One region of the Oribacterium sp. P9 genome, then DNA from elsewhere that is predicted to be linked to it. Evidence: predicted binding sites of a transcription regulator. Region 1 holds the regulator's gene; each other region holds the start of a gene.
The links. Region 1 encodes Rex, which represses fermentation and respiration genes when NADH is low (regulators of the CRP and FNR family bind a similar motif). Its sites were predicted from a motif close to ATTGTTAANTANTTAACAAT; they were not measured.
Positions count from the first base shown of each region.

Region 1 (3,172 bases):
GGGGCGATCCGCGGTGCGCCGATCTCTTCGGCCTGCTTCATCACGAGATCGTTCAGTCGGATGACCGGAATCTTATTATCGACTTCCTTCTCGCGGATGATTTCCACCTCGGTTTCGGTCATCATCGCCGCGCCCTGGAGAATCTTTTCGAAGCGTGTGCAGACGTTGTCGAGGTAAGCGCGGTTATAGGAACGCACGTAGAAGCTCGCCTCCGCATAGGCCGGCACGACATTGGCCGGTGTGCCGCCGCAGTTGGTGACTGTATAATGGATCTTCACGTCGGATGCGACGTGCTCACGTAAAAACTCAACGCCCTGGAAGGCGAGGATGAGGCCATCCAGCGCACTGCGACCCTTTTCCGGGCGGAGCGCAGCGTGCGCACTGGTGCCGTGGTAGATTACCTTATACTTCGAGTTCGCGAGAGACTTCACATCCACCTGCGTATTCGGACCGCCGTGCATCATGAAGGCCACGTCGAGATCGGTGAAATCGCAGCCGTTCCGGATCATCTGGATCTTGCCGCTGATGCTTTCCTCGGCAGGGGTTCCGTAGACCGTGATGGTATAGGCCTGGTCCAGGTCTGCTTCTTTTAATGCCTTCGCCGCAGCGAGGATGGATGGACCCTGCAGATGATGACCGCAGGCGTGTCCGAGGCCTGGAAGCGCGTCATACTCACAGAGCAGTCCGATGTTCGGGCCGCCGTTCCCGTGGTGATAGACTGCCTTAAATGCGGTCGGGACACCCGCAATGCCGGTTTCGACCTCGAAGCCTTCGCGCATAAGCCACTGTGTCAGAACGTCAAGGGCATGAAACTCCTCCATGCCGGTTTCCGGGTGATCGAAGATATCGTCGGCCATCGCGATCAGCTCTTCCCGAACGCCATCGATCGTTTGAAATAATCTTTCCTTCAAATTAAAAGCACCTCCGTTTTTTGATGAGCCCATTATACAGGGCAGCGGAAGTGCTTGTAAAATATAGAAAACAAAAGATTATTATTTATACTTATTTAACAATATATTTGTTAAGAATTCTACAACTTGCCTTTGACATCTATTTCACAGGATTGTATAATTTAGAACGAAATCTATGATTTTGTATGCAATATCTACAAAATCATATCACAGGAGAGCGCATTAACATGGCAAAGAAAGAAATATCACAGGCGGTTATCCAGAGACTTCCTAGATATTATCGATATCTCGAGGATCTCATGGATCAGGGGATCGAGCGCATTTCGTCGAACGAATTAAGTAAGCGGATGAAGCTCACGGCGTCGCAGATCCGTCAGGACCTCAATAACTTCGGCGGCTTCGGTCAGCAGGGCTACGGCTACAACATCCGAAATCTGCATGATGAGATCGCGAAGATCCTGAACATCGATGAGGAGCATGAGATGATCATCGTCGGAGCCGGTCACTTAGGACAGGCACTGGCGAACTATACAAATTTCCGAAAGCGCGGCTTCATCGTAAGAGCTATCTTCGATCAGGACCCGACGGTTATCGGTACCCGGGTAGGCGATGTCGAGGTGCTTCCGATGGAGAAGATCGATGAGGTCGTGAAGGCATCCAATGTCAAGATGGCAGCGGTCTGCATCCCGAAGACACCGGCCGTGAAGGTAGTCGAGCAGCTGATCGCCGACGGCGTCGTTGGTATCTGGAACTTCGCGCACGTCGATCTCGAGGTTCCGGATGATGTCGTCATCGAGAACGTGCATCTCTCCGAGTCGCTGATGCGTCTCAGCTACCGTATGGGTGAAGCCTACGGACGGAAAGAAGCGGAGGACGAGGCATAAGATGGTGATCGGTATCGGCACCGACATCCTGGAAATCAGCCGTATCGAAAGTACCCGGCGAACAGGCACGGAGACTCGTATTTTTACGGAGCATGAGCGCCGGCAGGCATCTGGAAGAGATTCCATGCTTGCCGGTGATTTTGCATGTAAGGAGGCGGTCGCGAAGTGCTTCGGCACCGGCTTCCGCGGCTTCCGCCCGATCGACGTCGAGGTGCTCCGGGATGAACTCGGGAAACCCTATGTCGTGCTTCACGGCGCTGCCCGCACACTGTATGACGAGCTGGGCGGACGCTCGATTCAGGTCTCGATCTCCGACACGAAGGAGCTCGTCATCGCATTTGCCATACTGGAGGGCACAGATGGACACAGACAAGACGACCTATCTCAGGAAGATTCCGGCACGCCGGAGCGACAGTAATAAGGGAACCTACGGAAAGATCCTCGTGGCCGCCGGCTCGGAGGGCATGTGTGGTGCCGCTTACCTCGCCGGTCTCGCCGCCTATCGCAGCGGCGCCGGCCTCGTGCGCATCCTGACCCCTGCGTCGAACCGCCTCATCGTGCAGTCCCTGCTTCCGGAGGCGATCTTCACCGGCTACGATTCGGACAGTAATTTCCGGGTCCTGTCCGAGGCCAATGTCTCCTGGGCGGACATCCTCGTGCTGGGGCCAGGTCTCGGCACCGAGGCGCTGAGCGTGACGCTCGTTCGCGAGCTGCTGCAGGCCATCGCAGCGCAGTGTGATGCAACGCCGTCGAAATGGCTTGGGAAATTCCCGCTTCTGCTGATCGACGCAGACGGCCTCAATATCCTGAGCGTCCGTCCGGAGCTCATGCAGCTCGTCGACCAGATCGCACGGCAGATCCCGGTGGTCGTCACGCCACACCCGATGGAGATGGCGCGCCTCTCTGCGGTTTCGCTACAGGAGATCCTTCAGTGCCCGGCCCACGCGGCGGAAGCATTGGCCGCGGCACATGGCACCATAACCGTGATGAAGGGCTCGGAAACCATCGTCCTGGATGCCGACGGACACGCCTTCCAGAACCTGGAGGCGAGCCCGGCCCTCAGTAAAGGCGGCTCCGGCGACGTCCTGTCCGGTGCCATCGCCGGCGTCTATGCCGTCCTGCGCGCCGACCGAATCGACGCACTGAACGAAGTCCCGCCAGAAGAACAGCGTACGCGCTGGCGCAGGATGGCCTTCGACGCAGCCGTCACCGGCGTCCTGCTCCATGCAGAAGCCGGACGACAGGCCGCAAATATCCACGGAACCCACGGCGTACTCGCCAGGGAAACGGCGGACATGCTCGGAATCGTGATGCATGCGTGAAGATGATTCCTGCGACCCGCCCGCCGTTCTAAGATGCAAACATGTCAGAAAAGCT
Region 1 covers NZ_JBKEIS010000018.1:2,193-5,364, forward strand. Annotated here, with positions in the region: gene ACK8P7_RS09365 (M20 family metallopeptidase) at 1-911, opposite strand, end outside; gene ACK8P7_RS09370 (redox-sensing transcriptional repressor Rex) at 1,139-1,795, shown strand; gene acpS (holo-ACP synthase) at 1,797-2,213, shown strand; gene ACK8P7_RS09380 (NAD(P)H-hydrate dehydratase) at 2,155-3,117, shown strand.

Region 2 (3,172 bases), on a different contig from region 1:
GCCGCCATCGCCGTTCGTGTCGGTCTCGCCGCACTGAAGTACGGTGATCTCTCGAATCAGGCGACGAAGGATTACATCTTCGACATCGATAAATTCACGTCCTTCGAGGGCAACACCGGTCCATACATCCTCTACACCATCGTACGGATCAACTCGATCCTTCGTAAGTTCATGCAGGAGCGTGGCGTAAGCGATGATGTGCATGTAAAGGATTATGTGAAGGCCCATGCGACCGACTTCCAGATCCTGCCGATGAAGGAGAAGTCTGCACATGATGTCCAGATGCTTCTCACACGTTATCAGGATGAGATCAACGGTGCATGGAAGGATCTCGCGCCGCACCGCATCTGTTCCTATATCTATGCACTGGCGAACAACTTCAACAGTCTCTACCATGATGTGAAGTTCCTGAGCCTGCCGGAGAAGGAAAAGGAGAGCTGCATGGCGCTTCTGATGCTGACCTTCCGTGTACTGAGCACCTGCATCCATACACTGGGATTCGGTGCACCAGAGCGGATGTAATCGAGAATAAAGGAGAAGACAGAATATGAAATATTTCATTGCAAGTGATATCCACGGCTCTGCATACTGGTGCCGCAGGACCCTGGAGAAGTTCGAGAAGAGCGGCGCAGAGCGCCTGATCCTCCTCGGAGACATCCTCTATCACGGACCACGTAACGACCTTCCGCAGGAGTATGCACCGAAGGAGGTCATCGCGATGCTGAATCCGCTGAAGGACAGAATCTGGGCGGTACGTGGCAACTGTGAGGCGGAGGTCGATCAGATGGTGCTGCAGTTCCCGGTGATGGCGGATTATGCGATCCTCGCACTGAACGGTCATACGATTTTTGCGACCCATGGGCATCTTTTCGATGAGACGAAGCTTCCGCCACTGATGGCGGGCGATGCACTGCTGCATGGCCATACCCATCTTCTGAAGGCGGAGAAGCTGACGGCAGAGGATGGACGTACGTTCTTCCATCTGAATCCGGGCAGCACCTCCCTTCCGAAGGGTGGAAACCCGAATACCTATGCCATCCTCGATGAGGATATGTTCACGGTATATGACTTCGATGACCACACGATCGCCTCGATTTCACTGAATGCGTAAACGACATATTGACGAGATGTTTTATCGTACCCTTCGGCATATTGACGGCCGAAGGGTATTTTTTTAAGCCGAAGAAGTAGAATTTTGTCATATTCTGCGAGCCTATTGATAATTAATCTACAATCTGTTAAGATAAAAAAGGTTTTGGTTGTGCATAGTAGACAAAGTGCACAACGTAATCGAATGGTTGGTATCATTATGCCTGCACAGGAAGAATGGGTCTTTCTGCCAGGGCATTCATATTATTTTAAAGGAGTAGAATTATGGCTGTGAATCGTTTCGTCTTAAATGGTATTTCTTATCATGGACATGGTGCAATCAAGGAGATCCCGGGTCTCATCAAGGCAAGAGGCTATCATAAGGCTTTCGTTGCATCCGATCCTGACCTCGTAAAGTTCGGCGTAACAGCCAAGGTGACGGATCTTCTGAAGGAGAACGGCATCGACTTCTTCCTGTATGATGACATCAAGCCGAACCCAACCATCGAGAACATCCAGCACGGTGTAGAGGCATACAAGTCCTGCGGCGCAGACTGCATGATCACCATCGGTGGTGGCTCTTCCATGGATACCGGTAAGGGCATCGGTATCGTCATCAACAACCCGGAGTTTGCAGATATCCGTTCGCTCGAGGGTGTCGCACCGACCAAGCATCGTACCGTATTCACCATCGCCGTTCCGACAACCGGTGGCACCGGCGCAGAGTCCACCATCAACTATGTCGTAACCGATGTTGAGAAGAAGAGAAAGTTCGTCTGCGTCGATGCAAACGATATCCCGGATATCGCCGTCGTTGATCCGGATATGATGTCCTCCATGCCGAAGGGCCTCACGGCTTCGACCGGTATGGACGCGCTGACACATGCGATCGAAGGCTACACCACCAAGGGTGCATGGGAGCTCGCAGATGTACTCGACCTCGAGGCCATCAAGCTCATCGCAAAGAACCTTCGTAAGGCTGTAACGAACGATCCGGATGGACGTGAAGGTATGGCACTTGCACAGTATGTAACCGCGATGGCATACTCGAACGTAGGCCTCGGTATCGCACACTCCATGGCACATACCCTCGGCGCGGTTTATGACACACCGCACGGTGTTGCATGTGCGATGATGCTTCCGATCGTGATGGAGTTCAACCAGGAGTACACTGGCGAGAAGTTCAAGGCCATCGCAGAGGCCTTTGGTATCGACACGACCGGTATGGATGCAGCGACCTATCGTAAGGCGGCCATCGATGCCGTGAAGCAGCTCTCTGTAGATGTTGGCATCCCGACGAAGCTGGAGGCACTCAAGGAAGAGGATCTTCCGTTCCTGTGTGAGTCCGCTGCCGCTGATGCATGTGCACCTGGTAACCCGAGAGAGGCAAGCATCGCTGACTTCGAAGCTATGTTCAGAAAGTTAATGTAAATATTCCCCCCGGAGTTTTCTCCGGGGGCTTTTTTGTGCTACCATAGGCATCAGAGTTTATCAGAAAGAAAAGGCCAGATGATGATGAAAAAAGCATGGAAATACAGGATGATCCCGGTAGCCCTGATGCTGCTCCTGTCCGGATGTGGACACTTTACGGAGCTTGTGGAGCATGTCGCGTCGAAGCAGGAGACGACGGCGGAAGAAACGCAGGCGATCCTGGAAACGACCATCCCGGCGGAACAGGTCGTGGAGCCGGCAGATTCAGATGCGATGCGGATCGAGCTTTCCCAGGGGGCAGCAGCCCTCGGCTTCGCGCATCTCATGGAGGAGTCCGAGCTGGGTGCGACACAGGGAGACTACCATTTCGATTTGAAGAGCAGTGAAGCAGAGGTCCTGTCGGACTTCATCACCGGAGCGGCGGATGTCGCGGTCCTTTCACCGGAAAGTGCAGCACGGGCCTACCATGATGCGAAGGACGGTGCGGTCATCGTCAATATCAATGCAGGCAACGAGCTGTACTGCATCACCGGCAACAGCGAACTGAAGAGCTTTCAGGGACTGAAGGGACAGACCGTACTGAGCGTCGGACAGGGCGAGCAGCCGGAGTATGTGCTTCGGTACCTGAAGAGTCAATATGGCACGCAGTTCG
Region 2 covers NZ_JBKEIS010000001.1:391,186-394,357, forward strand. Annotated here, with positions in the region: gene argS (arginine--tRNA ligase) at 1-522, shown strand, start outside; gene yfcE (phosphodiesterase) at 548-1,111, shown strand; gene fucO (lactaldehyde reductase) at 1,375-2,520, shown strand; gene ACK8P7_RS01645 (hypothetical protein) at 2,599-3,172, shown strand, end outside.
Region 2: the regulator Rex is predicted to act here: its motif matches at 1,216-1,235, upstream of fucO (lactaldehyde reductase).

Region 3 (3,172 bases), on a different contig from region 1:
ACAGCAGCAGCGACCGTCAGGATACATACGAGTGCAGCGTTGAAGCCCCACTGGATGATACCGTACAGGGTCGTCGGAATCAGGGCGATGAAGACATCGCGCATGATTTCCGCAGTCGTTACGTTGTCACGAATATGCGGATTTGAGGAAAGATTTAAAAGTTTACTCATTATTTCTGTACCTCCTCCGCTTTCTTCTCAGCGGCTTTCGCCTCTGCTTCTGCCTTTGCCTTTGCAGCGGCAGCTCTACGCTCCGCACCGACACGGCGCTTCATCTCCTTGAAGCCCTGGGTGAGCGGACGCTTCGCCGGGCATACATATGCGCAGGCACCACACTCGAGACACTCCATGCCCTCGAGCGCTGTGAAGCGGGCGGTATCCTTCTTCAGTGCAGCCTTGAACATCATGGTCGGCATGAGGTTCTCCGGGCATGCGGAAACACAGCGGCCGCAGCCGATGCAGGCTGTGGTCGGCTCATGGGAAACCTGATCATGTGCGAATGCCAGGATGGAGCTCGAGTTCTTCGCTACCGGGATATCCAGCTTAAAGAGCGGAATACCCATCATCGGTCCACCGCAGACGATCTTCTCCGGTTCGGTCTTGAAGCCACCGGCCTGATCCACGATCTCCTGGTAGTTCATACCGGTCGGCACGCGGAAGTTGCCCGGCTTTGCCATCGCATCACCGGTGACGGTGAGGATTCTCGAAACGAGCGGCTTCGATTCACAAACGGCCTCATAGATGGCGAGCATGGTGGCAGCATTGTCCACGACGCAGCCTGCGTCTGCCGGAAGCATACCGGAGTTGATCTTACGACCCGTGATCGCATAGATCAGCTGGCGCTCACCACCCTGCGGATACTTGGTCTTCAGTGACACAACCTCGATGTTGGACTCTCCCTTTGCGGCTTCCGTCATCGTGCGGACAGCCTCTGGCTTGTTGTCCTCGATACCGATTACGCCCTTCGCGTTCGGGAAAATCGAAAGGATGACCTTGAGGCCGCCGATGATCTTCTCCGGCTCCTCGAGCATGATGCGATAGTCGGAGGTGAGGTAAGGCTCACACTCGGCACCGTTTACGAGGAAATAATCGATCTTATCGATGTTCTTCGGTGCCAGCTTCACGGAGGTAGGGAATCCTGCTCCGCCCAGTCCGACGATACCGGCTTCCTTTACGATATTCACGATCTCGTCACGCGTGAGCTTCGTATAGTCTCTCGCCTGACCGAAACCCTCGATCGCTTCATACTGCTGGTCGTTCTCTACTACAATTGCGTCTACCATGGCTCCGCCGGCCGTCAGCTTCTTCTCGATACTCTTTACAGTACCTGATACAGAGCAGATGACAGGTGCGGAAATAAATCCACCAGCCTCAGCGATCTTCTGTCCGACGAGGACACGATCCCCCTTCGCTACAACCGGCTTCGCCGGTGCACCGATATGCTGAGAAAGCGGATAGACCATGAGTCCCTGTGGCTTCAGCTCGACGATCGCCTGATCCTTGGCGAGATCCTTGCCGTCATAGGGATGGACGCCACCTTTAAAAGTGGTAACACCCATGTTCACATACCTCCTAAAATAAAATCATAGACTGATATATTATATCAAATTCGCGAGGCTCGACAACGAATTTTCTTCGAATGTACGCCTTTTTGTGCATGTTTTTAACAAAAAATTTGTTAAAATAATGACATAATGAACAAAAATTTGTCAATATCTGGAAAAAGTCACCAACTCGGAGTTTTTCTCCGGTCTGGTGACTTTTTCTTAAAGATTTACCGCTGCTTTCTTCTGCATGCGAAGCAGCGGAACTGCACGCATGCGGATTCCGAGCGCTCGGTTCTTGAAATCCGATGGTGAGACGGGACCGTGCTTCGGCTCAGCTCACTCCACGGTGACGGATTTCGCGAGGTTTCTCGGTTTATCGACGTCGAGGCCCTTGGCGACGCTCACATAGTAGGCGAGCAGCTGGAGCGGTACGACGGCGAGGCTGGTCGCGAAGTACGGGTCCGTCGATGGTACGTAGACGGTGAAGTCTGCGGTATCCTCGATGCTGTAGTTTCCATAGCTTGTGAGGCCCATGAGGTAACCGCCACGGGATTTCACTTCGACCATGTTCGACACGGTCTTTTCGAAGAGCTCCGGCTGGGTCAGGATGCCGACCACCAGGATGCCCTTCTCGATCAGGGAGATGGTGCCGTGCTTCAGCTCACCGGCCGCATAGGCCTCAGAGTGGATATAGCTGATCTCCTTCAGCTTGAGCGAGCCCTCGAGTCCGATCGCATAGTCGATGCCACGGCCGATGAAGAACACGTCCTTGGCATTGGCCTGCTTCGCGGCGAACCACTGGATACGCTCCTTATCGAGCAGGATGCGCTCGATCTTCTCCGGCAGTGTTCCAAGCTCTGTGATGAGCTCCGCATAGCGCGCCTCCTCGAGCTCGCCCCGTACCTTCGCAAATTCGATGGCGAGGGTGTAACCGGCGATGAGCTGGGTAGAGTATGCCTTCGTGGTCGCTACGGCGATCTCCGGTCCGGCGAGGGTATAGAACACGTTATCCGCCTCGCGTGCGATGGAGGAACCGACGACATTGACGATGCCGAGGGTCCGGATGCCGCGTGCCTTCGCTTCACGAAGTGCGGCCAGCGAATCGGCCGTCTCACCGGACTGGCTGATGATGATTACGAGGCCGTTCGGATCGAGGATCGGGTTTCGGTAACGGAACTCGGACGCGAGCTCGACACGCACCGGGATCCGGGCGAGGCCCTCCATCACGTACTGTGTCACGACACCGACATGGTAGGCAGAGCCACACGCGACGATGTAAATCTGCGAAATCTTCTGGATCTCCTCATCACTGAGGCCGACGGGGGACAGATCGATGTGACCATCCTTTACGACGGAAGTGATCGTATCACGGACAGCCTTCGGCTGCTCATAGATCTCCTTCATCATGAAATGCTCGAAGCCACCCTTTTCGGCGGCCTGCGCATCCATCTTGATCTCGACGAGCTCCTTTTCGACCGGCTCCTGATCGAGATTGAAGAACTCTGCCTTTCCGGCGGTAAGCTTCGCGATCTCGGAATTGTCGATGTAGTACACGTTCTTGCAGTACTTGAGAATCGCCGGTACATCGGAGGCGACATAGGTCTCGCCCTCTTCGACGCCGATGAT
Region 3 covers NZ_JBKEIS010000013.1:41,961-45,132, forward strand. Annotated here, with positions in the region: gene ACK8P7_RS08365 (RnfABCDGE type electron transport complex subunit D) at 1-170, opposite strand, end outside; gene rsxC (electron transport complex subunit RsxC) at 170-1,558, opposite strand; gene glmS (glutamine--fructose-6-phosphate transaminase (isomerizing)) at 1,883-3,172, opposite strand, start outside.
Region 3: the regulator Rex is predicted to act here: its motif matches at 1,674-1,693, upstream of rsxC (electron transport complex subunit RsxC).

Region 4 (3,172 bases), on a different contig from region 1:
ATGCGCAGGGACTGGCGGATTTCGACGGTACCCCGACCTATGAGTATGCCGACCCGCGGAAGGGTGAGCATCCGGACTGGGGCACGAAGATCTTTGATTACGGTAAGAATGAGGTACAGAACTTCCTCATCGGAAACGCGTTGTACTGGTATGACGAGTATCACATCGACGGACTCCGTGTCGATGCGGTGGCGTCCATGCTCTACCTCGACTATGGCCGCAAGGATGGCGAGTGGGTACCGAACAAGTACGGCGGAAACGGAAACCTCGAGGCCATCGAGTTCTTCAAGCATCTGAACTCCATCATCCTCGGTCGGAAGGACGGCAGCATCATCATCGCAGAGGAGTCGACGGCATGGCCGAAGGTGACGGCGGCGCCGGAGTATGACGGCCTCGGCTTCACCTACAAGTGGAACATGGGCTGGATGCATGACTTCCTCGACTATATGAAGCTGGATCCGTACTTCCGTAAGGGGGCACATAACAAGATGACCTTCGGTATGAGCTATGCTTCCTCCGAGAAGTTCATCCTGGTGCTGAGCCACGACGAGGTCGTCCATCTCAAGTGTTCGATGATCAACAAGATGCCGGGTCTCTATGAGGATAAGTTCCGAAACTTAAAGTGCGGCTACCTCTTCATGTTCGGTCACGCCGGCAAGAAGCTTCTCTTTATGGGACAGGATTTCGCACAGCTTCACGAGTGGGATGAGAAGGTCGCCCTCGACTGGTACCTCACCGAGGAGCCGGAGCACAGGGGCGTGCAGAATTTCATGCGTGATCTCCTCCATATGTACCGGAAGTACCCGGCGATGTGGGAGCAGGACGACAGCTGGGAGGGCTTCGAGTGGATCAATGCGGACGACGCCGACCGCTCGATCTTCAGCTTCATCCGGAAGGATCATACCGGAAAGAACAGCCTTGTCTTCGTCGTCAACATGACCCCGGTGGAGCGTCCGGACTATGCGGTCGGTGTTCCGACGCGCGGCCGTTATACGCTGATTTTCGATGAAAACGGCGCCGTCAGCTCGAAGGACGGACGGAAGAATGCCTACCAGGCGAAGAAGGGCGAGTGTGATGGAAGACCATACCACGTCGCGTACCCGCTCCCGGCGTATGGCTGTGCCGTCTTCCGCTTCCAGTATCATTGAGCCGGTATAGATAAAAAGTTATAACGGGAAAATTTGTTATTAATTTAACAAATTTGTATTCCTTTTATCATGAAGTGTAGTAAAATAGACTCATACTTAAAAAAGGAGAACAACTATGGCTAGAGAATTATTATCGAAAAAAGCGGGCAAGAGTGTTTATCGCGATGGTGATAAGATTCTGAAGATTTTTGAAAAGTCGTTTGACAAGTCAGAAGTTTTTCATGAAGCCTTCGCCCATGCACGTGTAGAGACCATCGAAGGCCTCCATGTACCGAAGATTCTCGGAATCTACGAGGAGGATGGCCAGTGGGTGATCGAGCGTGAGTACATCGCCGGTAAGACACTCGAGGAGCTCATGAAGGAGCATCCAGAGAAGAAGAACGAGTACATCGCACAGATGGTCGATCTTCAGATGCTGATGTTCACGAAGAAGGCTCCGCTGCTTCAGAAGCTGCGCGATAAGCTGACCTACCAGATCAATGGCCTCAACACCATCGATGCAAGCACGCGTTATGAGCTCCTGACCCGTCTCGAGTCCATGCCGAAGCACTTCAAGCTCCTGCACGGTGATTTCCGCCCGGATAACATCATCGTCGCAGAGGATGGCACGATGTACCTCATCGACTGGGTACATGCCACCCAGGGTAACGCAAGTGCTGATGTAGCGAGAACCTACACGACACTCTACCTCGAGGATCGGGATGCGGCAGAGCAGTACTATCAGGATTTCTGCGCGAAGACCAACACCGACAAGGGCTATGTGCACAAGTGGCTTCCGATCGTCGCCGCTGCGAACCTTACGAAGCAGCGTCCGGAGGAGAAGGAGATCCTCGAGAGCTGGCTCAATGTCGCCGACCTGATGTAATCCGCACCGCCTTCGGCACCGGCAGCATAAGCGCACGGTCCGAAGACCTGCAGTTCTGATTGACAGACATCCGAAAAACAGAATATGATAAGAAGCGCTGACGTGATAAACGCCAGCGCTTTTTTGAATTTTAGAATTTTTTAATGGGGTCAGACCCCCTTAAGATTTCTTTACGAAAGTCTTAAGGCAATCGTAATGGGGTCAGACCCCATTACGATTTTCTTACGAAAGAGGAGAATTTATGCCAGATCAGTTTTCGAGAACCCGTCTCCTTCTGGGTGCAAAGGCCGTGGATGTCTTACAGCACGCCCGTGTCATCGTCTTCGGTGTCGGCGGCGTCGGCGGTTTCGCAGTCGAGGCCCTCGCGCGCGCCGGCGTCGGTACGATCGACCTTGTGGATAACGATACCGTCTGTCTTACGAATATCAACCGTCAGATCATCGCCACCCACCAGACCGTCGGGCGCTATAAAACCGAGGTGATGGCGGAACGCATCCATGACATCAACCCGGATTGCGTCGTCCATCGACACGAGTGCTTTTTCCTGCCGGAAACCAGTGCGGAATTCCATTTCGAGGAGTATGATTACGTCATCGATGCGGTCGATACCGTGACCGCAAAGATCCAGCTCGTCATGGTCTGTCAGGCAGCCGGTACGCCGATCATCAGCAGCATGGGCGCCGGTAATAAGCTCGATCCTACGAAATTCCAGGTCGCGGACATCTATCAGACCTCGATCGACCCGCTCGCCCGTGTCATGCGCAGAGAACTAAAGAAGCGCAATGTGAAGCATCTGAAGGTCGTATACTCCACGGAAGAAGCATTGACCCCGCTCGTGGAAGAGGAGGATCCTGTCTCCGCCGTGGAAATATCACCGGATGTCGAGCACATCAGCGGGCGCCGCTCGACCCCGGGCTCCGTCGCGTTTGTACCCTCCGTCGCCGGACTGATCATCGGTGGAGAGGTGATCAAGGACCTCACGAAGGAAGCGCAGAGCGCATTACGTTAAATATGCATGAATTTTTCACAGATTTTGCATGGAAAGCTGTACATACAATTCGTAAAAAGCATGATAAGATGATAACAGTATTTTGTATCCGTGATAGAGCGGATGCATACGTATGGGGGGAAAATGAGAGCACCATCAAATCTGAAGGAT
Region 4 covers NZ_JBKEIS010000002.1:187,840-191,011, reverse strand. Annotated here, with positions in the region: gene glgB (1,4-alpha-glucan branching protein GlgB) at 1-1,148, shown strand, start outside; gene ACK8P7_RS03050 (phosphotransferase family protein) at 1,264-2,013, shown strand; gene ACK8P7_RS03045 (ThiF family adenylyltransferase) at 2,255-3,022, shown strand; gene ACK8P7_RS03040 (GntR family transcriptional regulator) at 3,146-3,172, shown strand, end outside.
Region 4: the regulator Rex is predicted to act here: its motif matches at 1,181-1,200, upstream of ACK8P7_RS03050 (phosphotransferase family protein).